3 regions of the Ruegeria sp. TM1040 genome follow, and region 1 is predicted to be linked to each of the others. Evidence: riboswitches for the same ligand, from Rfam matches in the RefSeq annotation. Region 1 holds a riboswitch; each other region holds the start of a gene.
What was found. Region 1 has a riboswitch for thiamine pyrophosphate ahead of thiC (phosphomethylpyrimidine synthase ThiC). Riboswitches for the same ligand answer to the same signal wherever they lie in the genome.
Positions count from the first base shown of each region.

Region 2: another riboswitch for thiamine pyrophosphate. It lies ahead of thiD (bifunctional hydroxymethylpyrimidine kinase/phosphomethylpyrimidine kinase); the one in region 1 lies ahead of thiC (phosphomethylpyrimidine synthase ThiC).
Region 3: another riboswitch for thiamine pyrophosphate. It lies ahead of thiB (thiamine ABC transporter substrate binding subunit); the one in region 1 lies ahead of thiC (phosphomethylpyrimidine synthase ThiC).

Region 1 is NC_008044.1:2,152,744-2,162,478, reverse strand. Features, by position in the region: gene TM1040_RS14700 (LysR substrate-binding domain-containing protein) at 1-784, opposite strand, end outside; gene TM1040_RS14695 (5-oxoprolinase subunit B family protein) at 921-1,691, shown strand; gene TM1040_RS14690 (biotin-dependent carboxyltransferase family protein) at 1,688-2,713, shown strand; gene TM1040_RS14685 (LamB/YcsF family protein) at 2,755-3,528, shown strand; gene thiC (phosphomethylpyrimidine synthase ThiC) at 3,695-5,521, opposite strand; TPP riboswitch at 5,642-5,764, opposite strand; gene TM1040_RS14675 (DUF2478 domain-containing protein) at 6,085-6,603, shown strand; gene TM1040_RS14670 (CoA-binding protein) at 6,678-7,142, opposite strand; gene TM1040_RS14665 (YHS domain-containing (seleno)protein) at 7,470-7,952, opposite strand; gene TM1040_RS14660 (hypothetical protein) at 8,125-8,466, opposite strand; gene rlmB (23S rRNA (guanosine(2251)-2'-O)-methyltransferase RlmB) at 8,539-9,327, opposite strand; tRNA gene TM1040_RS20375 (tRNA-Tyr) at 9,447-9,530, shown strand.
Region 2 is NC_008043.1:701,543-711,277, forward strand. Features, by position in the region: gene TM1040_RS03705 (DUF6691 family protein) at 1-423, shown strand, start outside; gene TM1040_RS03710 (MBL fold metallo-hydrolase) at 450-1,334, shown strand; gene TM1040_RS03715 (SulP family inorganic anion transporter) at 1,404-3,170, shown strand; TPP riboswitch at 3,260-3,363, shown strand; gene thiD (bifunctional hydroxymethylpyrimidine kinase/phosphomethylpyrimidine kinase) at 3,407-4,210, shown strand; gene TM1040_RS03725 (FAD-dependent oxidoreductase) at 4,207-5,181, shown strand; gene thiS (sulfur carrier protein ThiS) at 5,165-5,359, shown strand; gene TM1040_RS03735 (thiazole synthase) at 5,362-6,132, shown strand; gene TM1040_RS03740 (thiamine phosphate synthase) at 6,129-6,725, shown strand; gene TM1040_RS03745 (HesA/MoeB/ThiF family protein) at 6,722-7,678, shown strand; gene TM1040_RS03750 (ABC transporter substrate-binding protein) at 7,699-8,634, shown strand; gene tenA (thiaminase II) at 8,631-9,308, shown strand; gene TM1040_RS03760 (ABC transporter ATP-binding protein) at 9,305-9,735, shown strand, end outside.
Region 3 is NC_008044.1:2,979,701-2,989,435, forward strand. Features, by position in the region: gene TM1040_RS18525 (thiamine ABC transporter ATP-binding protein) at 1-360, opposite strand, end outside; gene TM1040_RS18530 (thiamine/thiamine pyrophosphate ABC transporter permease ThiP) at 347-1,918, opposite strand; gene thiB (thiamine ABC transporter substrate binding subunit) at 1,894-2,874, opposite strand; TPP riboswitch at 2,927-3,031, opposite strand; gene aroC (chorismate synthase) at 3,351-4,463, shown strand; tRNA gene TM1040_RS18545 (tRNA-Leu) at 4,711-4,797, opposite strand; tRNA gene TM1040_RS18550 (tRNA-Leu) at 4,954-5,040, opposite strand; gene TM1040_RS18555 (complex I NDUFA9 subunit family protein) at 5,242-6,231, shown strand; gene TM1040_RS18560 (undecaprenyl-diphosphate phosphatase) at 6,290-7,093, opposite strand; gene TM1040_RS18565 (NAD(P)-dependent oxidoreductase) at 7,326-8,768, shown strand; gene gltB (glutamate synthase large subunit) at 8,843-9,735, shown strand, end outside.

The DNA of each region.
Region 1 (9,735 bases):
GGCCGATGATCGCTAGGTCGCCCTGTGTGATGAGCGGCGAGATCAGCCGCTCCCAACCCAGCGTCAGCCCGGCGCCATCGCGCGCCGCCTGCAGCGCGATAGAGTAGTTGTTGACCCGGATGCCCGAAGCCACCGGACCGCTGTAGCCAAGCTGGCGGAACCAGTCGTGCCATTTGGTCCAACTGATGTCGTCGCCCTCCAGATGGATCAGGCGCTGGCTGGCCAGCACGTCCAGATCCGCGCCTGCCAACTCGGCGGCCCGCTCCGGGGCGGCAACAGGCAGCAGGCGATCGCGATAGAGCGGAAACTGATCCAGCCGCTGATCCTTTTCGCGGCCATACCAGATATAGAGATCAAGTTCTGCCGAGGTGGTGAAAGCCCGGTCGCGCACCACCTGGTTGATGTTGATCTCCGGGTGGTCGCGCCAGAACCGGATCACGGCAGGCGATAGCCACATGGCCGCCATCGCCGTGGTGGAGCCCACCGTCACCACGCCTGCGCTGCTCTGGTCGCGGATGGACTGCAGGCTTTGTGAGATGCGGGTCAGGGACCCCGCCAGCGTGTCGTAGAGGGTCTGCCCCGGCACCGTCAGATCCACGCCGCGATGCTTGCGGCGAAACAGCGCCACGCCCAATTCCCCCTCCAGCGCTTTGACTTGGTGGCTGACCGCGCCCGGTGTCACCGAGAGCTCCTTGGCGGCGTCCTTGAAGCTGAGGTGGCGCGCCGCCGCTTCAAAGGCGGTGAGCGTGGTCAGGGGGGGCAGATTGTAGTGGCGGCGAGACATGCGGGCGGCTCATGGCTAGGGGTGATGTGACTATGGGCTTCGCGCAGGCACTTGGCGAGAGGCTTCCCGACAAAAGCCCGGCCGCTACCGACATTTGGGTCTGGTCTTTCCCGGCAACCGCTGGCAGTCATATGCCATGACAAAAAGCCCCATACGTGTTGAGCCCCCCGTCGGGGATACGCAATGGCCCGAAGTCGCGACAGCCGGCTTTGACGGCGTGGTGGTGCGCTTTGCCGACCGGCTGAGTGAGCCCGCAAATCGCGCAGCACTTGCGTTTCGTGCGGCGGTGGATGTGGCCGGTTGGGCTGCGGTTGAAGAGACATCGACCTCCTTGGTGTCCACCTACCTGCGTTTTGACCCTCTGGGGACGTCACATGCCGAGATGATTGCCCAGGTCGCGGCGCTGCTGGAGACCCGCGACTGGTACGCCGCCGCCTTGCCGCAGGGGCGCAAGCTCTGGCGGGTGCCGACGGTGTTTGGCACCGAACTCGCCCCCCAGCTCGAAGAGGCTGCGGCGCGGGCCGGCCTCAGCGCAGGTGAGGCGGTCACGCAGATTTCACAGACCCGGCTTCGGGTGCAGACCATCGGCTTTGCCCCCGGCCAGCCTTACCTGGGCGAGTTGCCGCCCGCCTTTGACATCCCGCGCCAGACCGAGCTCACCCCCGAAGTCCCCGAGGGGGCCGTGGTCGTGGCGATCCGCCAGATCGTGCTGTTTTCTGTCACGACCCCAACCGGCTGGCGCCACATCGGTCAGACCCGCTTTCGCCTCTTTCGCCCCGACGCGCCAGAGCCCTTTGTGCTGCGTCCGGGCGATGAAGTGCTGTTTGAGCCCATCTCGCCCGAACGCTACGCCGCGCTCGAGCGCGCGGGAGTGGATGGTGGCGCCACCTCCGAGGTGCTGACATGAGCGTGCGCCTTATTGTTCACCGCGCAGGACCGGGTCTGAGCATTCAGGATCTTGGCCGTAGCGGCTATCTCGCCTTTGGTCTGTCGCGCGGTGGCGCGGCGGATCGGCTGGCGCTTTATGAGGGCGCGGCGCTCTTGGGACAGGAACCAAGCGCGGCGGCCATCGAGATGGCCGGGCTTGGCGGCACATTTGAGGTCACAACCGATACCCGTATCGCCCTCACAGGTGCGCCGATGAAGGCCACGCTACAGGACGGCTCGGAATTGCGCTGGAATGCCAGCCACCTTCTTGCGGCCGGGATGCAGCTCAGCATTGGCGCAGTGCGGGCGGGGTCGTATGGCTACCTTCATGTGGGCGGCGGCATCGCAAACGCGCTGCAGCTTGGCGCGCGCAGTGCGCATCTCGCCTCGGGGCTTGGCGCACGTCTCCGGGATGGGGCGGAGCTGCCCCTTGGTGACGATGCAGGGGGTGCAGTCAATATGACCCTGACCCCCGAGCCGCGCCTGGACGGCGGCACGCTGCGCATGGTGCCAAGCCTGCAAACCAGCCTTTTTGGCGCGGCAGAGGTGGCCCGCTTTCAAGAGGTACGCTTTCACCGTGACAGCCGCGCCAATCGCATGGGGGTGCGGCTCTTGCCGGAGGGGCAGGGGTTTGCGCTTGAGGGGGGCTTGAGCGTTCTTTCCGAGGTGATCGCACCCGGTGACATTCAGGTCACCGGCGATGGCACGCCCTATGTTTTGATGAGCGAATGCCAGACCACCGGCGGCTATCCCCGCATCGGCTCTGTTCTGCCTTGCGATATGCCGCGCGTGGCACAGGCACAGGCAGGAGCGGCGTTTCGCTTTGAACAGGTGACACTTGAGGAAGCGGTCGAGATTGAACGGCGGGCCCGCGCCGAGCGCGAGCGTCTGCCCTCCCGGCTGACGCCGCTTGTGCGTGATCCGGCCCGAATGCGGGATCTTCTGTCCTATCAACTGGTGAGCGGCGTGACCGCCGGGCGCGATCTTGATGAGGCGCTCTGAGCGCGCTGCGGACGCAAACGAACGAAGGAGGGCCATGGGCCATGACATCTACCGTAGATCTGAATGCCGACATGGGCGAGAGCTTTGGCCCGTGGGTGATGGGACGCGATGCCGAGGTGCTGGACGTTGTGACCTCGGCCAATGTGGCCTGCGGTGTACATGCGGGCGACTGGGACGTCATGGCGCAGACCATGGCCGATGCGGTGGCGCGCGGCGTCGGCATTGGCGCGCATCCGGGCTTTCCCGATCTTCAGGGCTTTGGCCGGCGTAAGCTGCACTTGCCGCATGAGAGCCTCGGCAATCTGGTACAGTACCAGGTGGGCGCCGCCCAGGCGATGGCAGAGGCCGCCGGGGGCAAGGTGCGTCATCTGAAACTGCACGGGGCCATGGCCAATATGGCCGCAGCCGATCATGACATGGCGCGCGCCTGTTATGAGGCTGCTCTGCGGGTCGCGCCGGAGATCATCATCATGGTGATGGCAGGCACTCAGCAGCAGGCCGCAGCCGAGGCGCTGGGCTGCAATGTCGCCTGCGAGATCTTTGCTGACCGGGCTTATAACGCCGATGCCTCGCTGGTGGATCGGTCCTTGCCGGGCGCGGTGATCCATGATGCCGAGCGTGCTGGCGCGCGGGTGGCTCAGATGGTGCAGGACGGGGCAATTCTGGCCGAGGACGGCAGCCGTATCCCGGCGCGCATCGACACCATCTGCCTGCACGGCGATACGCCCGAGGCGCTGGAGATCGCGCGCGCGGTACGCCGCCAGCTCGAAGATGCGGGCGTCACCTTGCAGCAGTTCGACGGCAAGCCGCTCTGATCAGGCGCTGATCCGGGCCTGATTTGGGTAGGCTACGGCGGGGAGGCTCCCGCCCGTCAGTCATGCCCCACCTTTTCAAGGTGGGACCCGACCTCCCGTTGGGCCGGGCGCTGCCCGCGCGCCTAAAGAGGCGCACAGGCAGCGCAGCGGGTGGCCACGGCTGCGCTCAGGCCTCTTCTGGTGCGGTGTCCTTCAGTGGTACATAGAGTTCACCGCCTTCGCGGAATTTTGCCGCCATCGCCTCAAACCCTTCTTTCTGGGCTTCGGCGCGGATGTCGTGGCTGATCCGCATGGAGCAGAACTTTGGCCCGCACATGGAACAGAAATGCGCGACCTTGTGGGCCTCCTTGGGCAGGGTCTCGTCGTGGAAGCTCTGCGCGGTCTCCGGGTCGAGCGAGAGGTTGAACTGATCCTCCCAGCGGAATTCAAACCGCGCGCGGCTCAGCGCATCATCGCGCCGCTGCGCGCCGGGCAGACCCTTGGCCAGATCAGCGGCATGGGCGGCGATCTTGTAGGTGATCACCCCGGTTTTAACGTCATCGCGGTCCGGCAGGCCCAGATGTTCCTTGGGCGTCACGTAACACAGCATCGCGCAGCCAAACCAGCCGATCATCGCCGCGCCAATCCCGGAGGTGATGTGATCGTACCCCGGCGCAATATCCGTGGTGAGCGGGCCGAGCGTGTAAAACGGCGCCTCGTGGCAGCACTCCAGCTGCTTGTCCATGTTCTCCTTGATCTTGTGCATCGCCACATGGCCCGGCCCCTCGATCATCACCTGACAGTCCTTGGCCCAGGCGATTTTTGTGAGCTCGCCCAGCGTTTCCAGCTCGGCAAATTGCGCGGCGTCATTGGCATCGGCAATCGACCCGGGACGCAAGCCATCACCCAGCGAGAAGCTCACGTCATACTGCCGACAGATGTCGCAGATCTCCTCGAAGTGCTCATAGAGGAAGCTCTCGCGATGGTGATGCAGGCACCATTTCGCCATGATCGACCCACCGCGCGACACGATCCCCGTCACGCGTTCCACGGTCATCGGCACCATATGCAGCCGGACGCCCGCATGAATGGTAAAGTAATCGACGCCCTGTTCCGCCTGCTCGATCAGCGTGTCGCGAAACACCTCCCATGTCAGATCCTCGGCGATGCCGTTCACCTTCTCCAGCGCCTGATAGATCGGCACGGTGCCGATGGGCACCGGGCTGTTGCGGATGATCCATTCGCGGGTGTTGTGGATGTTGCGGCCCGTCGAGAGATCCATCACCGTATCTGCGCCCCAGCGGATCGCCCAGACCAGCTTGTCCACTTCCTCCTCCATCGAGGAGGTCACCGAAGAGGTGCCCATATTGGCGTTGATCTTCACCTTGAAATTGCGGCCGATGATCATCGGCTCCAGCTCCGGGTGGTTGATATTGGCGGGGATGATGGCGCGCCCTGCGGCGATTTCAGCGCGGACAAACTCTGGCGTCACGTAGTCGGGGATATTGGCGCCAAAATCCTCCCCGTCGCGCGCACAATGACAGGGCGACAGATCGCGTAATTGGTTTTCTCGGATCGCCACGAATTCCATCTCGGGCGTAATGATTCCTGCGCGCGCATAGGCCAGCTGAGTCGGAGCGGCCCGCTGCCTCCCGCGCAGGGGCGCCGGTTTTACAGGAAACTCAGGCACCAGCCGATCGCCTTCGACAAAGCCATTGTCTGCAGCGGTCACATCGCGGCCACTATAGGCCTCAACATCGCAGCGGGCCTTGATCCACGCCGCGCGCAACGGGGCCAATCCCTCGCGGATGTCGGTTGACACATCGGGGTCGGTATAGGGGCCGGAGCTGTCATAAACCGGTAGCGGCGCCTCGCCCGCAGTCGGGTGGGTGGCGATTTCGCGCATCGGCACGCGGATGCCTTCATGCATCTCGCCTGCCACATAGATCTTACGGGAGGCGGGCAGGGCGCCCGTTGTGACGTTGGGGGTCGGGTGTCGGGTTGGGGTGTTCATCTTGGTGCTCCTCGAGTCCATTCTCAAAAACACCAATTGAGCCGGGCCTCAGGAAAACGGGGCAGGGTGTTCAGATCCTGCCGTCTCAGATCAGCGCGAACGCGCCCTGAACGGGGGCGGTGCGCGACTGTCCTAGCTTCCTCCGCCAGTATCAACTGGGTCAGGTTCAAAGGGTCGCGTCACCGGGATCACTCCCCGTCCGCCTCTCAGTCCCCTTGGGTTGGGACTCCCCTGCGTGCTGCAAGGGGTAGAGCAGCCCCCAAAAAGCGTCAAGCGATTCCCGGCGAGTGTGCTAAGATGAACTCGCGCTATGGGTGTGAGTGCGTCTAGGCATAGTGATTAAAATCAGTGTATTACAGGAAAGTTGTCATGCTGGTGTCTCGCCCGCACGCCTTTTGGCACAGCTCTTGCGCGATGCGCCGCGCCATCCCTGCGCAGGTCGGGCTGCGACAACAGCCCTCTGGTCGGCGCAAGCCAACCGCGCTACGGTTGCCGGCAAAAGACACAAAGGATACCCCATGTCTGCTACCCCCATGTCGGATGACCCCACATCGCTTGCGCCCATGCAGCTGACCTATGTGATGACAACAGAACGTGGCGCCACCGACCGGCTTCTCACGGCCTTGGCCGAGCAACTGGCCAGCAAGGGGATCCGGACTGCCGGCATCGTGCAGACCAACACGGAATGCTACGACAATAAACTCTGCGATATGGATGTGCGGGTGCTGCCAGAAGGTGAAACCATCCGCATCTCGCAGTCGCTGGGCGAGGGCGCGCGCGGCTGCCGTCTCAATCCCGACGCACTCGAACGCGCGGTCGGTCTGGTCACCAGCTCCCTCTCTCTCTCGCCTGCGCCGCAGGTACTGCTGGTCAACAAATTTGGCAAACATGAGGCCGATGGCCGCGGCATGCGCCCGATCATTGCCGAAGCGCTGGCGATGGGGGTGCCGGTCGTCTGTGGCGTGAACAGGATGAATGTCGAGGCCTTCCAGAATTTCGCCGAAGGGCTCTGTGAAGAAGCCAGCCCGGATCTCGATGCCCTCGTAGCATGGGTCGAACGCGCGATTGCGCATCCTGCCTGATCCCTCCGGCCCGCTTCAGCTTTTCAAAAATATCTCGGGGTCCGGGGCAGCGCCCCGGCGCGTTCCGCCAGTGGTCACAGTTTCGATGAAATGATCCCGGTGGCAAAACCACCCTGACGCAGTTCACCAAAGAGGCGCTGATACTCGATTTTTGGGCATCGGTTCTGGATCACGGTGAGGCCGCGCGCCTCGGCTTTTGCGGCGGCCTCTGCGTGTTCCACCCCGATCTGCATCCAGATCGTCTGGAGCGCGGGAAACACCGCCAGCGCCTCGTCCACAATCTCCGGCACCGCTTCGGGACGGCGGAAGATGTCGACCATGTCGACGGGGGCATCAATGTCTGACAGGGTGGCGCGGATCGTCTCGCCAAAGAGCTCCTTGCCCGCGTGGCCCGGATTGACGGGGATGACCCGATACCCCTTGAGGGACAGGTATCTGGCGACATAGTAACTGGGGCGCACCGGGTTGGTTGAAACCCCAACCACGGCGATGCTGTGCGTGCGACGAAGAACGTCTTTGAGAAGCGTATCCGAATACATGCCGCCACTCTGGGTCGCCTGCGATTGCCATGCAAGCCCTTCTGAAAGGGGCTCACGGATTTGGCACCAATGCCTCGACAAGAAAAAAGCGCCCGAATGGCTTCGGGCGCAAGGTGTGGAACGAGGGACAGTGAAAAAGATCTACGGCGGTTCCAGCGCCATAGTCTGTGATACTAGGTGGGGCTCAGCCCGCCGGGTTAAAGGGATCTCGCGATTTTGTGATCACGACCGCCGGGTTGCGCCTTGACGAATCGGCCTCAACCTCGCGGCCAGGTTGTAGGGGTCACGATACGCGCCGCATTGCTTGCGCGGGTCAGGCCTCAGCGCTCATTGGGCGCGCAGCGCCTCCGGCCAGGACGCCTGCGCAGCTTTGAGCATCTGTTGCCTGTCTTCTTGCCACAGGCTGCGCCCGCGCGCAGAATTGAAAAGAAACAGCTGCCCATCCACGATCTCCCAGGTCTCCGGATCGCCGACCGAGGCGTGCCCGCGTGAGAGCCCATAGGCGCAATGCCCGCCGAACCTTGGCGCAAAGGCCCGCGGATCGGCTTCGAACCGGGACCGGTTCTGCGCGGAGTGGAACAGCCACACCGCCCCTTTCCACATCAAGGCATGATCTTGGTGACCGCGCAAAGGGGCCTCCGCCTCGTGGAAGGACACCGGATCATAGCCCCCCATCGCATAGCCATCCTGAACCGCAATATAAATCGGTCCCGCCGCAGCCTTGGACACGGGCACAAGTGCCACCATCAGCGCCAGCCCGACGGCCAGACTCGCAGAGCGCAGGGCAAGTGTCAGAGGGTGTGTCGGCACGTCCAAGGGTCTCCGTCCGGGGTCAGGTTTCTGCGCGATGAGATGCGCCAACAATGCCCAAGGCCGCGCCCCGAGAAAAGAGAACATACGAGAATTTGAACATGTTGTGAGCAGCGACAGAAGCGACTGCTACCGTGAAGACACAGTAAATCGGCGCATCCCGCCAGCAGTCTCAGTCAAAGATGTCCTCGATCACGTCAAAGACCATCTTCCACGAGGATTTCTTTTTCTTCTTACGCTTCTTCATCAGCTTGGCTGATGCCAGTTCATGCGCAAGCGTGCTCCAGTCGCCCGATTTTCCCGACTTTCCCGGTTTGCCCGTTTTGACGGGCTTGGGTTTTTTGACCTTTGCCGCTTTGTCATCTCTGCCATGGGGCTGAAGGGTCGAGGCGTTGGGCAGCTTTGCGCCCTTGTGATCGCTCAGCGGGCGTTGCTTTTGCGCCTTGAGGGGGGCGCCGCAGGTGCCGCACACCAGCGCATGAAGTGTGGCGTCCGGCACAAAGGCGGATTGCACGCCACAATAACAACAGACAATCAGCTTGCCTCCGGGAATACTGTGATGTGCGATGGGAGCCTCCTCTGCGTCCTAACCCTTCAAAGATGCATATAGGGAGAGTGCAGCGGCATTTGAAACATTCAAGGAGCCAAAACCGCGCGCGGCATCGATTTTGACAAGCTTGTCCACGGTTTCCTTGGTTTTTTGTCGCAGACCGGGACCTTCGGCGCCCAGGACCAGCGCGATCGGCTCTTTGGTGCGCCCGGCGACCGCCTCCTCGATGGTCTCTTCTGCCTCGCCATCAAGGCCAAGCACCAGATACCCCATCTGCTGCAGTGCCACGATGGTATCGGAGAGATTGCGCATTCTGAGATAGGGCTGACGTTCAAGCGCGCCCGATGCCGTCTTGGCGAGCGCACCGGTTTCCGGTGCGGAGTGATGCCGGGTGCCGATCACCGCCGATGCACCCAGCACCTCTGCAGAGCGCAGGATCGCGCCGACATTGTGCGGATCAGTTACCCGGTCCAGAAGGATCACGCGCGGCACTTCGGCCCCGATACAATTGTCCTCAAGCCCGCCCCAGTTCAGAGGCTTGACCTCGAGTGCAGCGCCCTGATGTACAGAGCCCGGATCAATCGGTACCGAGAATTTGCGCGGGTCCACCACCTCGGGCGTGATGCCAGAGGTCGCAATGGCATCCTCCAGTTTGTTCTGCGCATTGAGCGTCACCACAAGGCGTAGCTTCTCACGTTTGGGGTTCAAAAGCGCATCCCGCACCGCATGCAGACCAAAGAGCCAGACGGTCTCGGATGCCGCCGCCTTTTTGGCCTTTTCCTTCTCCACGACCCAAGCGGGTTTCTTGTTGGATTTCTTGTTCATGGCATGCTCCGGAAAACAAAATGCAAGGCAGCGGAAAAAAGTTGCGTTTTTCCGGTTGACGCCCGTTTGGTGCGCTAGTAATCACGCCTCCACGTCAGGTGCAACAAGCTTCTGACAGTGGGCGACAGGCCGCAAGGTGTGGCAGGGGACTGTAACTCCCTCGCGGAGACGCACGCCTGGTTCGATTCCAGGGTCGCCCACCATCTCCTCCCTTTGTATATCACTAATTCATTGAATTACCTCGGTATATATCGGGAACGGGAGAGGGTGCGCCTGCGTGCCGCCATAGGAAGACGCGCGCATTATCCTGCCCCAATCGCCCAATTCTACCTCCCTCATGATCACGCATGAAACTGTGCCAGCGCTCCACTTTTTGCGCGCGTTGGCGGGGGCGTCATTTCGTGTGCT
Region 2 (9,735 bases), on a different replicon from region 1:
TTTATCTATACTGTTCTGACCGGCCTTGTCTTTGGCGTCGGGATCGCGCTCTCTGGGATGATGAATCCCGCCAAAGTTCTGAATTTCTTTGATATTGCAGGGGGGTGGGATCCAAGTCTTGCCTTTGTGATGGGCGGCGCGCTCACCATCACATTTATCGGCTACCGGTTGGTCTGGCGCCGGCAGGCACCGCTTTTTGAGGGGCGCTTTCAGATCCCTTCTTCGACCTTGATCGACTCAAAACTGGTGGGGGGTGCGGCGCTCTTTGGGGTTGGCTGGGGCATCGCCGGCTTTTGTCCTGGTGCGGCGATCCCGGCCCTGGGCACCGGCCGCTGGGAGGTCGCGCTGTTCCTCCTCGCAGTCATTGGCGGTTTTTTTCTGCGCCGTCTTCTTTCAAACTTGCCCAGTAACGTCACCTCTTAATCCACATGCTATCCGGAGCGGATTCTATGGCCCATTACCCTGTGAATATGGACGTCAAACCCGAGGTTCAGGCTTTCTTTGACGAGGCCACAAACACGATCAGCTATATCGTAAAGGATCCCGCGTCGTCCGCCTGCGCCATCATCGACAGCGTGATGGACATCGACTATGCGGCGGGGCGGATCACCTATGAGCATGCCGATGCATTGATCGATCACATCACGTCGCAGGGGCTACAGCTGGAGTGGATCATCGAGACCCATGTTCATGCGGATCACCTCTCGGCCGCGCCCTACATCCAAGAGAAGCTGGGCGGTAAGATCGCAATCGGTGCCAAGATCATGGTGGTGCAGGACACTTTCGGCAAGATCTTCAATGAAGGCACGGAGTTTCAGCGCGATGGCTCCCAGTTCGACCGACTGCTGGAGGACGGCGACACCTATATGATCGGCTCGATGCAGGCTTTTGCGATGTATACGCCCGGTCACACGCCCGCCTGTATGGTACATGTGATGGGAAATGCAGCCTTTGTCGGCGATACGTTGTTTATGCCCGATGGCGGCTCTGCCCGCGCGGATTTCCCCGGCGGTGACGCTGGAACCCTGTATGACAGCATCCAAAAGGTGCTGGCGCTGCCGGACGAGATGCGGCTGTTCATGTGCCACGACTATGGCCCGAACGGGCGAGACATCGCGTGGGAGACTTCGGTGGGCGACGAAAAGGCCCATAATATCCACGTTGGCGGCGGCATCTCGAAGGAGGAGTTTGTCAAATTCCGCACCCAGCGGGACGCGCAGCTTGATATGCCGAAGCTCATCATTCCATCCCTGCAGGTCAACATGCGGGCAGGCGAGGTGCCCACCGACAAAGACGGGCATCCTATGCTCAAGGTGCCTCTGAATGGTCTCTGATCTTCGCATCACCATCGCGTAGCGGGCCCTGCCCGGGCGCGATTGGCTGCATAAGGAACCCCAATAAGAATGCCGAGCTTTCGCCAATATTTCCCCATCCTCGTATGGGGCCGGGACTACGACAAATCCGCCCTGTCGAATGATCTCATAGCGGCGGTGATCGTAACGATCATGTTGATCCCGCAGTCGTTGGCCTATGCCCTTTTGGCGGGATTGCCGCCCGAAGCGGGGATCTATGCCTCCATCGCGCCTATCCTGCTCTATGCGGTTTTTGGCACCAGCCGGGCGCTTGCGGTTGGTCCGGTTGCGGTGGTGTCGCTGTTGACAGCATCTGCTGTGGGGCAAGTGGCCGAACAGGGCACGGCGGGGTATGTCGTCGCGACCCTCACGCTGGCCTTCTTGTCGGGGAGCTTTCTGGTTCTGATGGGGGTGCTCAAACTTGGCTTCATTGCCAATTTTCTGAGCCACCCGGTCATAGCGGGTTTTATCACCGCATCGGGTATTCTAATCGCGACAAGCCAGATCAAACATATCCTCGGCATTCGTGCCGAAGGTCATACCTTGCCGGAGATGCTCTATTCGATCGCGCTGCGTCTGGGCGAGGTAAACTGGATCACCTTGTTGATCGGAGCCAGCGCGACAGGCTTTCTATTCTGGGCTCGCAAACACCTGAAGCAGACACTGCATGGCATGGGGACGCCGCCGCTCTTGGCGGATATTCTGAACAAGGCGGGGCCAGTGGCGGCCGTCGTCACCACGACTGTGGTTGTCTGGGGATTTGACCTTGCTGAGAAGGGCGTCAAAATCGTGGGTGAAGTACCCCAAGGCTTACCACCGCTCACGATGCCGGGCTTTGCTCCCGATCTGATCGGAGCGCTTCTGGTGCCCGCGATCCTGATTTCCATCATCGGTTTTGTTGAGTCTGTTTCCGTGGCGCAAACTCTTGCCGCCAAGCGACGCCAGCGCATTGACCCGGATCAGGAGTTGATCGGCCTCGGCGCGGCCAATTTAGGGGCCGCCTTTACCGGTGGCTACCCGGTGACAGGCGGCTTTGCACGGTCGGTTGTGAACTTTGACGCTGGCGCCGAGACGCCGGCTGCTGGGGCCTTCACGGCCATCGGGTTGGCCCTTGCCGCCGTGGCCCTCACCCCGTTGGTTTATTACCTGCCGATCGCGACACTAGCGGCGACCATCATCGTGGCTGTGCTGAGCCTCGTCGACCTGTCGATCCTCAAAAAAACCTGGACCTATTCGCATGCCGACTTCATCGCTGTTGCGGCCACCATTCTTTTGACCCTGGGACTCGGTGTCGAAATCGGTGTCGCTTCCGGCGTCATCCTCTCTGTGGTCTTGCACCTCTACAAGACCTCTCGCCCCCATGTGGCGGAGGTTGGGCTGGTGCCCGGCACCCAGCATTTTCGCAACATCGATCGTCACAACGTCCAAACGGACCCCCGTTTGGTGTCGCTGCGCGTCGATGAAAGTCTCTACTTCGTCAACGCCCGATTTCTCGAGGACCTGATCCAGAAACGCGTCACCGAAGGCTGCGCGATCAAACATGTGGTGCTTATGTTTTCGGCGGTGAACATGGTGGACTATTCTGCGCTCGAGAGCCTCGAAGCCATCAATCACCGCCTAAAGGACATGGGCGTTGGTCTCCACCTTTCCGAGGTCAAAGGGCCCGTGATGGATCGCCTTCAAAGATCTGATTTCATTGACGAAATGAACGGAAAGATCTTCCTTTCTCAATATGAGGCCTGGGCCAATCTGACCGCGGGGGCGCAACAGGGCGCTGCGGACACAGGGCAGGGCGACCAGCTGCGCTGCGGCGCATGAGCCTATCTTGTTACAAGAGATCGTTGCACATAACGCGCGCCATGAGAGCGGGTGCGTTTGACTTCACGCGACACAGTTGCTAGCTGAACAGCGAACCGTTGGGGTGCCTCCTGGAGGCTGAGAGGCGTGCATGCGCTAACCCATCGAACCTGATCCGGGCAATACCGGCGTAGGGAACGGTCTACTGATGTGCGGACTCTCTCTTTGCCGGTGCCCCTATTTATGGGAGCATTGTAGTGGCGCATATCGCATTGACCATCGCAGGATCTGACAGTGGCGGCGGCGCCGGTATTCAGGCGGACCTCAAGGCCATGTCCGCGCTTGGCGTTTACGGTGCCAGCGTGGTTACGGCCATCACCGCCCAGAACACCCGCGCCGTAACGGCGGTGCATTCAATCCCGCTAGAGGTCATCTCGGCTCAGATTGAGGCTGTTCTGAGCGATCTTGATGTGCGCGCGATCAAGATTGGAATGCTCGCTACCCCGGGCATAATCGGCTGTGTCCATGAGGCGCTCGGCGCATTTTCGGGGGAAATCGTCCTTGATCCGGTGATGATTGCCAAATCCGGTGATGCGCTGCTTGCTGCGGATGCGGTCGACAGCCTTCGAAAGGAGCTTGTGCCAGGCGCCACTGTTCTGACCCCGAACCTGCCCGAGGCGGCGTGCCTGTTGGATCAACCGGTTGCGCAGTCGACTGATGAGATGATCTCGCAAGGTCTCGCACTTTGCGAGCTGGGGGCACAGGCTGTACTCATGAAAGGCGGCCATGGGGCAGGGGAGATCTGCGAAGATATTCTTGTTTCGGGGGGCGAGGTCCGCGCATGTTTCCGTGCGCAGCGCCAGCACACAAAAAACACCCATGGCACCGGCTGCACCCTTTCCTCTGCCATTGCCGCTGGCCTCTCCAAAGGCCTGACGCTTCCAGAGGCCGTGCAGGAGGCGCATGAGTACCTTCAAGGCGCAATTGCCCAAGCGGATGCGCTGGCCGTGGGTCATGGTCACGGCCCTGTCCATCACTTCCACGCCTTCTGGTCCGCATGATGCTCTATTCTGTCATCGGAGCGGGTGTCGCTGGGCTCGCAGTTGCCACGGAACTGGTAGCGCGCGGCGCAAGGGTGCAGGTCTTTGACCCCGCCGGTCCGCCCGGCGCCCATGGGTGCTCGTGGTGGGCAGGGGGCATGCTTGCCCCTTGGTGCGAATACGAAAACGCCGAAGAGCCGGTCTTGCGGCTGGGGCAAGAGGCAATCCAGTGGTGGCAGGACAGAACCCAAGTCACCCATCGCGGCACTTTGGTGGTGGCCGGGCGGCGCGACATTCCGGATCTGCGCCGCTTTGCTCGCCGCACCGAAGGGTTTCGTCAGATCGACCACGACATCACGGAACTGGAACCCGATCTCGTTGGCTTTTCGCAGGCCCTCTTTTTTGAAGAAGAGGCTCATCTGGACCCGCGCCGGGCGCTTGCGGATCTCTATCAGAGGCTAATGCAAGAGGGCGTGGTGTTTCATGCTGAGTGCGCGCCGGACAATCTTGAAAATGTGATTGATTGCAGAGGTTTGCAGGCGCGCGATTGCCTGAAGGATCTACGCGGTGTTAAGGGTGAAATGCTGGTCATCCGCTGCCCGGATGTGACGCTGACGCGACCTGTGCGACTGCTGCACCCGCGGATGCCTCTCTACGTTGTGCCGCGTGGAGACGGCCTCTATATGCTCGGCGCAACCATGATCGAGAGCGAAGACCGCGCCCGGATTACCGCGCGCTCGATGCTTGAGTTGCTCAGCGCTGCCTATGCGCTGAACCCGGGCTTTGGCGAGGCGGAGATCCTCGAGATCGGCGTCGATCTGCGCCCTGCATTTCCCGACAACCTGCCACGGATCCGCCGGTTGAAGGGGCGGATCTATGCCAATGGGCTTTATCGGCACGGGTATCTTCTTGCGCCCGCGTTGGCGCGTGGCGTGGCGGATCTGGTGCTCAACAACATACATTCGGAGATGGTTGATGAAGATCACTGTTAACGGCGCGGCGGTGGAGGTCACGGCCACCACGCTCGCGGCGCTGCTGGAAGAACGCGGATTTTCGGGACGGGTCGCAACGGCAGTCAATGAAACCTTTGTCCCGGCAACTCAGCGCGCGACGCAGCCCCTGAGCGATGGCGACCGGATCGAAATCCTCGCACCGATGCAGGGGGGCTGAGCATGAAGAGCTTTTACGGCGTTGAGCTGCCCAATCCTCTGATGCTGGGCACCGCCCAATATCCAAGCCCTGCGGTTCTGGAACAGGCCTTTCGCCAAAGCGGAGCCGGGGTGGCGACAGTTTCGTTGCGCCGCGAAGGGGCCGGGGGGGCGGGTGCGTCCTTTTGGAAGCTGATTGCGGATCTTGGCGTGCATATTCTACCCAATACCGCCGGATGCCACACCATCAAAGAAGCTGTGACCACAGCGCATATGGCGCGCGAGGTTTTTGACACGAACTGGATCAAGCTTGAACTGATTGGCCATACCGACAGCCTGCAACCGGATGTGTTTCAACTGGTGGAAGCCGCAAAGATCCTGACCGGGGAGGGCTTCAAAGTCTTTCCTTACACCACCGAGGACCTGATCGTTGCCGAGCGTCTTTTGTCGGCAGGTTGCGATGTGCTCATGCCATGGGGCGCGCCGATCGGGTCCGGCAGGGGGCTGAACAACCCTTATGCCCTGCGCGCGATGCGTGCGGAGTTTCCCGAGGTTCCCTTGGTGATCGATGCGGGCATTGGCCTGCCGAGCCACGCCGCGCAGGCGATGGAAATGGGCTTTGACGCGGTGCTGCTGAACACGGCCGTTGCGCGTGCCGGTGATCCTCCGATGATGGCACGCGCGATGATGGCAGCAATTGAAGCCGGACAACTGGCGCATGCGGCTGATCCGATCGAGGCGCGCGATATGGCCGAAGCCTCGACACCTGTGATTGGAAAGGCGTTTTTGTCATGACGCTCGATCGTTTCTATCCGATTTTTGACGACGCCAATTGGCTGCAGAGGATGCTGCCATTAGGCGTCAAGCTGGTGCAATTGCGCATCAAGGATCAGCCCATCGACGTGGTTCAGCAGCAAATCACACGGTCCCGCGGTCTCTGTCGTCAGCATGGCGCGGTTCTTGTTGTGAACGATTACTGGCAGCTTGCAATCGAGCTGGGCTGCGATTGGGTTCACCTTGGCCAGGAGGATCTCGACGATGCAGATCTGAAAGCCATCCGCGCTGCCGGTCTCAAACTGGGTGTCTCCACCCACGATGAGGATGAGCTTGATCGCGTGCTTGCACTGTCACCGGAGTATGTGGCTCTGGGACCGGTCTACCCGACCATCCTGAAGCATATGAAATGGCACGAGCAGGGGCTGCCGCGGGTGCGCGAATGGAAAACCCGGATCGGCTCTATCCCGTTGGTCGGCATCGGCGGCATGTCTGTCGAGCGCGCGCCCGGGGTATTTGAGGCCGGCGCCGACATCGTTTCTGTGGTCACCGATATCACCCTCAACTCAGATCCCGAAGCGCGGGTGCGGCAATGGGTCGAGGCCACGCGATGAGCCGCTATGCTCGCCAGATGATGCTGCCCGAGGTGGGGGCTGTAGGGCAGGCGCGTCTCAGCACTGCGCGCGTTCTGGTTGTAGGGGCAGGGGGTCTCGCTGCGCCGGTTCTGCCGCTCTTAGCGGGGGCCGGGATCGGACATATCACCCTGATCGACGGCGATGTTGTGAGCCTGTCCAATCTGCATCGCCAGACCTTGTTTCAAGAAACCGACTGTGGCCGTCCCAAAGCCGAAGTCGCCGCGCAGCGCTGCAGCGCCCTCAACAGTGAAATTGAGATCGTCGCGGTTGCACATGCGCTCACTCCAGCCAATGCGCCGCTCGTTCTTGCAGATGTGGATCTCGTGCTCGATTGTGCGGACAGCTATGCCGTGAGCTACCTCCTGAGCGATCTCTGCCATGCCCAGAAGACTCCGCTTATCAGCGCTTCGGTGCTGGGGTCAGGCGGATATGTTGGCGGTTTTTGCGGTGGGGCGCCTTCCTTGCGGGCGGTGTTCCCCGATGCCCCCGACAACAGTGCCAGCTGTGAGACGGCAGGTGTCTATGGCCCTGTGGTTGGAATGATTGGCGCGTTGCAGGCTCAGATGGCGCTCAATATTCTCTTGGAACATGTGCCCTCGCCTCTGGGCCAAATGGTACAGCTGGATTGTCGCAGCTATCGCTCGACGACCTTTCGTTTCGACCATGCGCCCGAACCCGAGGTGAGCTTTCCGTTTGTAGCCATCGAAGAGCTACAGGCAGATGATCACATCATCGAGTTGCGCGCAGATGCGCCACTGCTTCACCCAAAGGCCAGGCGATCGGACGCAGAGATGCTGTTGCAGACCCTGCCCAATCCCCAAAAACGTTTGGTGCTGTGCTGCGCCACGGGTCTGCGGGCCTGGCGCACGGCAGAAAGAATTCACCCCATCTGGCCGGGCGAGATCGTTCTCGTCGCGGCCTCCGCATCCTAAGGACAGGAAGGACGCTTACTATGAAGACGCTCATCGCAGCGCTGGCCATGCTGGCCGCCACCCCGGCCATGGCGCAGGATAGAATGACACTGCTCTTGGATTGGTTCGTCAATCCCGACCATGGCCCGATCATTATTGCCGAGGAAAACGGCTATTTCGCCGAACAGGGCCTCGAGGTCGAGGTTGTCGCTCCCGCAGACCCATCGGCCCCCCCAAGGCTCGTGGCTGCGGGTCAGGCGGATCTGGCCGTTTCTTATCAACCGCAACTTCACCTTCAGATCCACGAAGGCCTGCCTCTGAAACGCGTCGGCACCTTGGTTGCAACACCTCTGAACTGTCTTCTGGTGCTAAAGGATGGCCCAATTCAGGATCTTTCAGACCTCGCCGGCAAGAAAATCGGCTTCTCCGTGGCCGGTGTCGAAGAGGCCGTGCTGCAAGCGATGCTGGGCCAGCATGGTGTCTCCTCTGACGACATTGAGATGATTAATGTGAACTTCTCTTTGTCGCCCTCTCTGATGTCGGGGCAGGTTGACGCAGTCATCGGTGCTTTTCGGAACTTTGAGCTGAACCAGATGGAGATCGAAGGCGTCGAGGGGCGGTGTTTCTACGTCGAAGAGGAAGGTGTGCCTTCTTATGATGAGCTGATTTATGTCGCCAATCCAGAGCGGATGGACACGGACAAAATCGCGCGTTTCCTCGCAGCAACGGAAAAGGCGACCCAGTACATTGTGAACAACCCCGAGAAAAGCTGGGAAATCTTTGCGGCCACCTCGACCGAGCTGCAGGACGAATTGAATGCACGCGCATGGGTCGACACGCTGCCTCGCTTTGCGCTGCGCCCGGCCGGGTTTGATGCGGGCCGCTACACACGGTTTGAGGCCTTTCTCAAAGACAGCGGCATGATTGACAGCTTGAACCCGGTGGACGCCATCGCAATCGACGTGACTGCCCCATGAGCGAACCCTATGGCAAGGCTTTCTCCTTGATGCGCGCAGAGGCAGAACCGGCGTGGCGGGCGTATACTCACCATGCCTTTGTCGAGGGGCTCAAAGCCGGAACCCTGCCGCGAGAGGCGTTTCTGCATTATTTGCAGCAGGACTATGTGTTCTTGATCCACTTTTCACGCGCTTGGGCGCTTGCGGTCGTCAAATCTGAAACCCACAGCGAGATGCTGGCGGCCGTTGGCACAGTGAATGCGTTGGTCGCTGAGGAGATGCAGCTCCATATCGGCATATGCGAGGCTTCAGGTATTTCGCAGGAAGCGCTGTTCGCCACTCGCGAGCGGGCCGAGAACCTCGCCTACACGCGCTTTGTGCTGGAGGCGGGATACAGTGGGGATCTGCTCGATCTGCTTGCGGCGTTGGCGCCTTGCGTGATGGGTTATGGCGAGATCGGAAAGCGTCTGACCGCCGAGGCGACCTCGACGCTCTACGGGGACTGGATCGACACCTATGGCGGTGACGACTATCAGGCCGCCTGCAAAGCGGTCGGAACTTTGCTTGACGACGCACTCGAGCGCCGGTTGGGTGCAGAGTTCACCTCGTCGCCGAGATGGTCCCGCCTGTGTCAGACGTTCCACACTGCAACAGAGCTTGAAGTCGGCTTCTGGCAAATGGGACTCACGCCATGAGCCTTGCGCCCAGCATCACGATCAAGGGATCGGCGTCGATTGACGGCACGGCTCTGTTTGCGCCGGTGTCGCTCACGTTGGATGCTGGGCGCTGGACCTGCCTTTTGGGCGGGTCAGGCGTTGGAAAATCAACGATCTTGCGGCTGGTCTGTGGTCTGCCAACCGGTGCGGAATTTCATGGCACCATAACGGCCAGCGACGGGGGCGCACTCCCGTCGCGGGTGGCTTACATGGCCCAGGACGACCTGTTGCTGCCATGGGCAACAATCCGCGAAAACGTCCAACTGGGTGCGCGCCTTCGCGCGGAACCGACGGACCGTCTGGACCTTGACGAGATCCTGGCGCGGGTCGGGCTGTCTGATCACGCCACCAAGCACCCCGCGGAGCTGTCCGGCGGCCAGCGGCAGCGGGCGGCCTTGGCGCGCAC
Region 3 (9,735 bases), 830 kb from region 1:
GCCCAGCCCCACACGCGCAATGGCCTCCTCCACAGTCTGCCTCTCCTTCGGCCTGAGCTTCCGATTGGGATCAATCCCAAGCCCGGCATTCTGGCGCACGGTCAGGTGTGGAAATAGATTGCCATCCTGAAAGAGCATCGCCACCGGGCGTTGTCCCGGCCTGTGCGCAGTGAGATCCTCGCCACGCCAGAGGACCTGACCCGCGTGCAACGGTTGAAACCCCGCAATCGCCTCGAGCAGGGTGGATTTCCCGGCACCCGAAGGCCCGATAACCGCCACGGAGTCGGCCGCGCCTATCGACGCCGTGCCCGACAGACAAAAGCTGCCTTTGCGAATATCGAGATCTTCAAGCCTCAGCATGAAAACGCCCTCCCCGGTCCAGCGCCCAGAATGCACCTATCGACAACACAAACAACAGGAGCGCCGCTGCCTGCGCCGCCTCCATCCGGTAGGCCCCCATCAGCCGGTAGACCTGGAGCGGCAGGGTGGCGACTTCTGGATCAGCAAAAAGTGCGATTACACCAAGATCGCCAAGCGAAAGCGCAGCAGTAAGCCCGGTCGCGAATCCGATCTGCGCGCGGCAGCGCGGCAGCAGAACAATCCTCCAGACCGTACCCGCGCGCATATCCAGCGCCAAGGCAAGCCGGCCATTCTGCCAAAGCACCTGCCGCAGGCGTGGCACGAGGATGCGCAGCGCAAAGGGCAAGGCCATTACCATGTTCACGAGGGCCGTCACCGGTAGAGCCAAGAGGCGCGGATCCACAAAGGGATAGACCATGACAAACAATCCAGTCCCAATCACCAATGGCGACGCGGCGAGCCCAAGGATCCCCGCGACCTCGCCCAAGCGCTTGCGTCCAAGCGCGATGCTCGCCGAGAGCGGCAGCGCAACAATCAACAACAGCACCGTACTCAGGGTTGCAACCTGCAAAGAGACCAATGCCGCGCTCCAGACCGAACGCGGCAGCGTCCAAAGCCCCGGGAGCCCTGCCATCACCACCGACAGCAATGGCAACAGCAGGAACAGAGCAGCAGCGAAAATCCAGACACCATCCAGACAGCGCGTGAATGCGCCTTTGCCGTCCCAACGCATCACCGCACGATCAAGTCCAGCCCCCAGCCCCTCGGTGGTGGAGGCCCGAAGCGCTAGAAGTGCTGCCACAATGGTCAGACCAAGCTGCACAGTCGCAAGCATCGCCGCCCGCCCAAGATCAAAGTCAAAATGAAAGGCCTGGTAGATCGCGAGTTCCAGCGTGGTGGCGCGAGGCCCGCCCCCCAGGGTCAAGGCAACCGCAAAGCTGGAAAGGCAGATGGCGAAAATCACCGCCGCAGCACCCGGCAGGACCTGTCGCAGCATCGGCAATTCGATCAAGAACCATATTGCGCGCGGCCCCGCGTTCAACTGTGCCGCCAAACGAAAGCGTTCGGCCGGGATTTCTTGCCAGCCCTGAAGGATCAGACGGGTCGCCAGTGGCAAGTTAAAGAACACATGGGCAATCACTACCCCGTGCAGCCCGTAGATCTGCAAGGGCGGCACGCCGATGAGGCTGAGGATGTCACTCACCCAACCAGACCGCCCAAAGACAGAGAGCAATCCGAGAATGGCAACAATCACGGGCAGGATGAATGGCGCGCCGAGCAAGGTAATGAGTGCACGCCGCCCCCAAAAGCGCCGCCGCGCCAAGGCACGCGCCACAGGCACGGCAAGCCCGACACTCAGCAGCGCAGACAGGCTTGCTTGGACGAGCGTGAAGCGAAGCGCGGCCCAATCGGCTGCGGCAAACCTAGCGCCCCCGTCAGCATGCCAGGCGACCGCGACAAGTGTGCCCAGAACCAAGAGCAACACACCAAGAGCAGCGCAGGTTCCGGGCCAGGTCGCGACGACGGGCAAGCTTATCGGCTGAGCGCTGCGCGCCATTCTTCCAACGCCTCGGCGCGCAGCGCAGCGGCTTCGTCCTCGGGCAGAAGCAGTGATTTCTCCGGGCTGATCAGGGTTTCAAACCCCTGTGGCAAGCCTGAATCAGGCGTGACGGCGGGGTACATCCAGTTTGTGGTTGGGATGATCGACTGGAAGGCATCAGAGACCATGAACTCGAGGAACTGATCCGCCAATGCGCTCTCATCGCTCGCCGCGAGCTTGCCCGCGACCTCGACCTGCATGTAGTGACCTTCATCGAATAGTGCAGCCGACTTGCTGTCGTCCTCTTCGGCGATCAGATGATAGGCGGGCGACGTGGTGTAGGAGAGCACCATATCTGCCTCGCCTTCGAGGAACAGTCCGTATGCTTCGGACCAGCCTTTGGTGACGGTGACGATATTGTCGCTGAGACCTTCCCAGAGGGCAGGCGCGTCCTCCCCATATGCGGCCTTTACCCACATCAAGAGCCCCAGTCCCGGCGTCGAGGACCTTGGATCCTGGATCACGATTTTCAGATCACTGTCAGCCAAGGCTTCAAAGTTCGAAGGTGCCGGAACATCTGCGTTGTGAACAAATGCAAAATATCCCCAGTCATAGGGGGCAAAATGCGTGTCGCTCCAGGTGATTGGCAGTGCGTAATCGGCCTCAACCGACACTGGCGCAAACAATCCGGTTTCCTTGGCTGCCGCGGTAAGGTTGGTGTCGAGCCCTAAGACCACATCCGCGTCAGACCGAGCGCCTTCCAGTTTGATCCGCGCGAGCAGCGCAGCGCCATCGCCCGCGCCGACGAATTTCAGATCGCATCCGCAGACCGCTTCAAAAGCCTCTTCGACGGCCGGTCCGGGTCCCCATTCCGAGACAAAGCTGTCGTAAGTATAGACCACCAATTCCGGCGTATCCGCAGCGGCAACTGCAGTAGCTAAACAAGTGGCGCTCGCAAAGATGAGGGATTTCATGTCGTCCTCCAATATGCGGCGTCAGGCAAGGAGGAGAGCGCGGTGTAGACACCTTGTCATACCAAACCTTCCCTACGCCGGTATAATCCGGTTCAGGTTCAGCGGGTTCGCCCATAGGCATCTCAGCACGACCGCTCGCGCACCCCGAGGTGGGGCGACACTAGAAGCGCAAGGTAGGCTTTGCAAGGGGCTGGCATGCGAGGCTCTGCCTCGCGCTCCGGGATATTTGAGGTTCGCAGAAGGCCAGTGGACGTTATTCTTTTAACTGGGAGGATCGCCGGGGTGCGACCCAAAGGGACAGAAGGGGGGCGATGCCACACTGCCGATGTTAGACATCTGCGGAAACCTTCAAGAACCAAGCCCTGCAGCATCAAATCTGTGCTGGTTTTTGCGCTTATCTGACCTGTTGCGACGCGGGTCTCTTTTCCCGGGCAGGCTTTCTCGCTAAAGGATCAAATCAAAGGAGATCCGCGCGCATGTCCATGAATTCTTTTGGCCACCTTTTTCGAGTCACCACCTGGGGTGAAAGCCATGGGCCCGCTTTGGGCGCTACGGTTGATGGCTGCCCGCCAAATGTCGCAGTCTCGGAAGAGATGCTTCAACACTGGCTCGACAAGCGCCGCCCCGGTCAGAACAAGAACACCACCCAGCGCAATGAGCCTGACGCGGTGAGAATCCTCTCTGGTGTGTTTGAGGGAAAATCGACCGGCACGCCGATTCAATTGATGATTGAAAACACCGACCAGCGCTCACGGGATTATGGCGAGATCGCCCAGACATTCCGCCCAGGACATGCGGACATTACTTACTTTCAGAAATACGGCAACCGCGACTATCGCGGTGGTGGACGATCCTCTGCACGCGAAACCGCAGCGCGGGTGGCAGCAGGTGGCGTAGCGCGCGAAGCCCTCAAGTCCTTGGCCCCGGGGATCGAGATCAAGGGCTATATGACCCGCATGGGGGAAATGGAAATCGACCGCGCGCGGTTTGACTGGTCTGCCATCGATCAGAACGACTTCTGGATTCCCGATGCCGCCGCTGTTCAGGACTGGGAAGACTATCTGCAGGCCCTTCGCAAGCAGCACGACTCGGTTGGCGCTGTTGTCGAAGTGGTCGCGCGCGGCGTACCCGCAGGCATCGGAGCGCCAATCTACGGCAAGCTCGACACCGATCTCGCAGCGGCAATGATGTCGATCAACGCTGTCAAAGCCGTCGAAATCGGCGAAGGCATGAATGCTGCGTTGTTGAAGGGCTCCGAGAACGCGGATGAGATCTTCATGGGCAATGACGGTGCGCCTGTCTACTCGTCGAATCACGCGGGTGGTATCTTGGGAGGAATCTCAACGGGCCAAGATGTGGTGATCCGTTTCGCCGTGAAGCCGACCTCGTCCATTTTGACCCCGCGCCAGTCGATTCGCAAAGACGGGACGGCTGCCGAAGTCATCACCAAGGGCCGCCATGATCCCTGTGTCGGTATCCGCGCAGTGCCCGTGGCAGAGGCCATGATGGCCTTTGTGATTCTCGATCACATCCTGTTGCACCGCGGGCAGATTGGCGAGAATCAGGGCGTGATCGGCGCGCCCGACTGAACCAATCAAGAGCGCGCGTTCTGCGGGCTCTCGCGAACAGCCGCCGCACATAGAGCGGACCCACAGAGATAGCTAGCGGAGTGGCACACGGGGGGTGTTGTGAGCGCGTTTTTACGCACTTGGCAGTTTCATGTGCCTGCCCGACTTCAGAATACGGCTCTCGATGCAATTGGCGCCGCGCCAAATGCGGTCGATCCATTCACGACACAGATGCCATTGGCTGAACATGGGATGCTTTGGGGAATTTTGGTGCCCAGAAGAGGACTCGAACCTCCACGTCCATACGGACACTAGCACCTGAAGCTAGCGCGTCTACCAATTCCGCCATCTGGGCACAGATGTCGTGGGAGTGGCGTATAAGCCGGAAACGCTGGAGCGGCAAGCGGAAAATGCACCTCCGAACGTGCAAAAACACGAAGCAAGATCGAACTCGCAGGATGCTTGCAAAGCGTCTGCAATCAATTGCTTAAGCTATATTGAGAGGGAATTTTGGTGCCCAGAAGAGGACTCGAACCTCCACGTCCATACGGACACTAGCACCTGAAGCTAGCGCGTCTACCAATTCCGCCATCTGGGCACAGATGTCGTGAGAGCGGCGTATAAGCCGAGTCTTGGGGAGCGTCAAACGGAATTTTGACATTTTTGCAAAATCATAGGGCAACAAAGCCCAGCGCCCTGCGGTTCCGACAAACAGCGTCGTTTTGACCTTTGTTTGACCTTGTTTGACGGGGGCCGGAGCGGTAAATCGGGACAACAGCTACGCGAGAGGAGCCAAGTCATGTCCAAACTGGTCACCATTTATGGCGGTTCAGGGTTTGTCGGTCGCTATATCGCGCGCCGCATGGCAAAAGAAGGCTGGCGCGTGCGCGTGGCCGTTCGTCGCCCGAATGAGGCAATGCACGTCAAACCCTATGGTGTGCCGGGGCAGGTTGAGCCGGTTTTCTGCAACATCCGCGATGACGCTTCTGTCGCTGCTGTTATGGCAGGCGCAGATGCGGTGGTAAATTGCGTGGGTGTTCTGAACGAAGTCGGCAAAAACACGTTCTCTGCGGTGCAGTCCGAAGGGGCTGGTCGCATCGCGCGGATCGCGGCTGATACAGGTGTTGAACGTCTTGTTCATGTTTCTGCGATTGGTGCAGATGCTGATGGCGACAGCGCGTATGCCCGCACCAAGGCCGAAGGGGAAGCTGCGGTGCTTGAAGCTTTTCCCTCTGCAATGATCCTGCGTCCCTCGATCATCTTTGGCCCCGAAGACCAGTTCTTTAATCGCTTTGCGAGCATGACGCGCTTTGGCCCCGTTCTGCCCATCGCAGGAGGGACGACACGGTTTCAGCCGGTCTATGTCGATGACGTCGCGAAAGCTGCTGTTGCGGGTCTGACTGGGCAGGCTGCTGCAGGAACCTATGAGCTTGGTGGCCCCGAGGTCAAAAGCTTTACAGAGTTGATGTCGCAAATGCTTGATGTGATCCATCGCCGCCGTCTCGTTGTGTCGCTACCGAATTTTGTCGCCCGCCTCATGGCTTTTGGGTTCGATATGGCGCAGGCGGTGACCTTTGGCCTGTTTACAAACGGCCTGCTGACGCGCGACCAACTAAAGAACCTGCAAAACGACAATGTGGTCAGTGAAGGCGCCAAAGGTCTGGCAGACCTCGGGATCGAACCGGTTACCATGGGGTCCGTTCTACCCGACTATCTGTGGAAGTTCCGCCCATCCGGTCAGTACGACGAATTGATGAAATCGGCCGGTAACCTGCGCGGAGACATCTGACGCGGATCACTGGTCCTGGTGATTTGAAAGGTGCGACCCAGGTCGCGCCTTTTTTGTTTTAGCCATAGGCGATGAACAACAGCACCATACCGAGCGCCACGCGATAGATCACATAGGGTGTGAAGCTCACGGACCTGAGAAGGCGCATCATCAACGCAAGCGCAGCAAGGGCGGAGGCCATCGCCAGCAGCGCAGCAATCCCCATGTCCCGCATCAAATCAACATCGGCGTCCAGTGCAACCTCGGTGCCGAGCAGCACGCCTGAGGCGATAATCGTCGGGATCGACATCAACATTGCAATCCGAGCGCCGTCCTCTCGATTGTACCCGAGGCTGCGCGCGCCTGTGATGGTGATGCCTGACCGGGACGTGCCTGGGATCAAGGCCAGCATCTGCCACAAACCCATAATCACTGCGTCGCGCACCCCCCAATCCGAAGCGGACTTATCGATAGGGCCGCGTTGGTCGGCTATATAAAGCACGACGCCAAAAACCAGCATCGTCCAGCCAATGACCGCGACAGAGCGCAGGGACTCGCTGAGACCCGTGAAATACAGGAAAGTGCCAAAAATCACTGTGGGAATGGTCGCCACGATCAAGCCGAGCGCAAGTCGCGCACCTTTGGTGTCGAGCCGACCAATCAGCGCGCGCGGCAGGCCGATGAGCCCAGCGCGCACATCCCGCCAGAAAAACAGGACCACCGCAGCAAGCGTGCCAACATGCACGGCAACATCAATCGCCTGCCCCTGATCCTCCAGCCCCGTGAGACGTGGCAGAAGAATCAGATGTCCCGACGAGGAAACCGGGAGGAATTCAGTCACACCCTGAATCAGAGCAACGAGGATCAACTGCAGCAACGGCATTGGAATTCCATCTCGGGTCGCGGGTCAAAAATGAAAACAGTCTAGCGCCTGTATAAACCCTTTGTTTTTATGAGGAAGTCCGATTTTAGGTCCGATTCGGACCAAAAAACATCTATACAAGCCGCGAGAAATGGATATTCACAGGTAACACGCGAAATAATAGGTCAGCATTAGTTACCTATGTGAGCGCTACACAAGACCTATCGCCGCCAGCCAAAAGGAGAGTATCGCCGTGGCCAAGCAACCGATGCTAAAGTTCGTGAAGATCGATCGCGACATGCCCGAAAAACGGGACGCCGAGACGCGCAGAGAAGACTTCGACGAGATCTATGCTGAATTTGCGGCGGTAAAGGCAGAAGAGCAGGCCAGCCGGTGCAGCCAGTGCGGCGTGCCATATTGCCAGTCGCATTGTCCGCTCCACAACAATATTCCGGATTGGCTGCGTCTGACGGCGACCGGGCGCCTGGAAGAGGCCTATGCCACATCGCAGGCGACGAATACCTTCCCTGAAATCTGTGGCCGCATCTGCCCGCAGGACCGTCTCTGTGAAGGCAACTGCGTGATTGAACAGTCCGGCCACGGCACCGTAACCATTGGTGCAGTCGAGAAATACATCACCGATACCGCGTGGGACAAAGGCTGGGTCAAGCCCAACGCCCCGATCGAAGAACGTGCGGAATCCGTCGGTATCATCGGTGCGGGCCCCGGCGGCCTTGCAGCAGCTGACATGCTGCGCAAGGCAGGCGTGCAGGTCACGGTATATGACCGCTATGACCGCGCTGGCGGGCTGCTGACCTACGGCATCCCGGGCTTCAAGCTCGAAAAAGAAGTTGTCATGCGCCGCAATCAACTGCTGGCCGACGGTGGCGTCACTTTTGTGATGAACTGCAATATCGGCGAGGACATATCTTTTGACGAAATCCGCGCCAAGCATGACGCAGTGATCATTGCAACCGGCGTGTACAAATCCCGCGATCTGAACATGCCGGGCTCTGGTGCCAAAGGGATCGTGAAGGCCATCGACTTCCTCACAGCCTCCAACCGGGTGGCGAACTTTGGTGACACCGTACCAGAGTATGAGGACGGTACCTTCAACGCCACGGGCAAGAAGGTTGTCGTGATCGGCGGTGGCGACACCGCGATGGACTGCGTGCGCACCTCGGTGCGTCAGGGCGCCGAGTCGGTGAAATGCCTCTATCGTCGCGACCGTGCAAACATGCCCGGCTCGCAACGCGAAACCCAGAATGCCGAAGAAGAAGGCGTCGTCTTTGAATGGCTCTCCGCCCCAAAAGGCTTCACCGATGCAGACGGCAAGGTCTCGGGCGTCATGGTGCAGAAAATGCGTCTCGGCCAACCCGATGCCTCTGGCCGTCAGGCCCCCGAGGTCATCGAGGGTGCGGACTATGTCGAAGAAGCAGACCTCGTCATCAAAGCGCTGGGATTCGAACCCGAAGACCTGCCGACGCTCTGGGGCCAGCCGAACCTGCCGGTCACCCGCTGGGGCACCATCAAGGCAGAGTTCAAAACCGGCGCGACCAATCTCGATGGGGTTTACGCCGTTGGGGACATTGTGCGCGGCGCGTCGCTGGTGGTCTGGGCGATCAAGGATGGTCGCGACTGTGCAGAAGCGATCATTGAGCGTTTCAACAACAAGGCCGCCGTCGCCGCCGAGTAATCAACAGGTTTCCCAAGCGGTCCGGCGCCCCTGACACAAGGCGCGGCGCCACCGCCAGGCAGAGGAGAATGAACATGACAAAATATGATGAGAACTGGGTGCGCGCCGAAGAAGCAAAGCGCAAGTGGATGGCTGAAAACGGTCTCTACGCCGAGGAGGAAGAGCACTCTTCCTGCGGTGTGGGTCTCGTGGTCTCCGTGGATGGTTCCAAGAGCCGCAAAGTGGTTGATGCAGGCATCGACGCGCTCAAGGCAATCTGGCACCGTGGTGCTGTGGATGCAGACGGCAAAACCGGCGATGGCGCAGGGATCCACGTTCAGATCCCGGTTCCCTTCTTCTGGGATCAAGTCAAACGCACTGGCCACAATCCTCGCGAGGATGAACTCCTGGCGGTGGGTCAGGTATTCCTACCCCGTACCGACTTTGGCGCGCAGGAGACCTGCCGGACTATCGTCGAAACCGAAGTCCTTCGCATGGGCTACTACATCTACGGCTGGCGTCATGTGCCGGTGGATGTGACCTGTCTCGGAGAAAAAGCAAATGCGACCCGCCCAGAGATCGAGCAGATCTTGATCTCCAACTCCAAGGGCGTGGATGAGGAAACCTTCGAGCGCGAGCTCTATGTGATCCGTCGCCGGATCGAGAAAGCCGCCGCCGCCGCACAAGTGGGTGGACTCTATATTGCGTCGCTCTCCTGCCGGTCGATTATCTACAAAGGCATGATGCTCGCCGAACAGGTCGCGGTTTTCTATCCCGACCTGATGGATGAGCGCTTTGAGAGCGCCTTTGCGATCTATCACCAGCGGTACTCGACCAACACCTTCCCGCAGTGGTGGCTGGCGCAACCGTTCCGCATGCTGGCGCACAACGGCGAAATCAACACCCTCAAGGGCAACGTCAACTGGATGAAGAGCCATGAAATCCGCATGGCCTCTTCGACCTTTGGCGACCACGCCGAAGACATCAA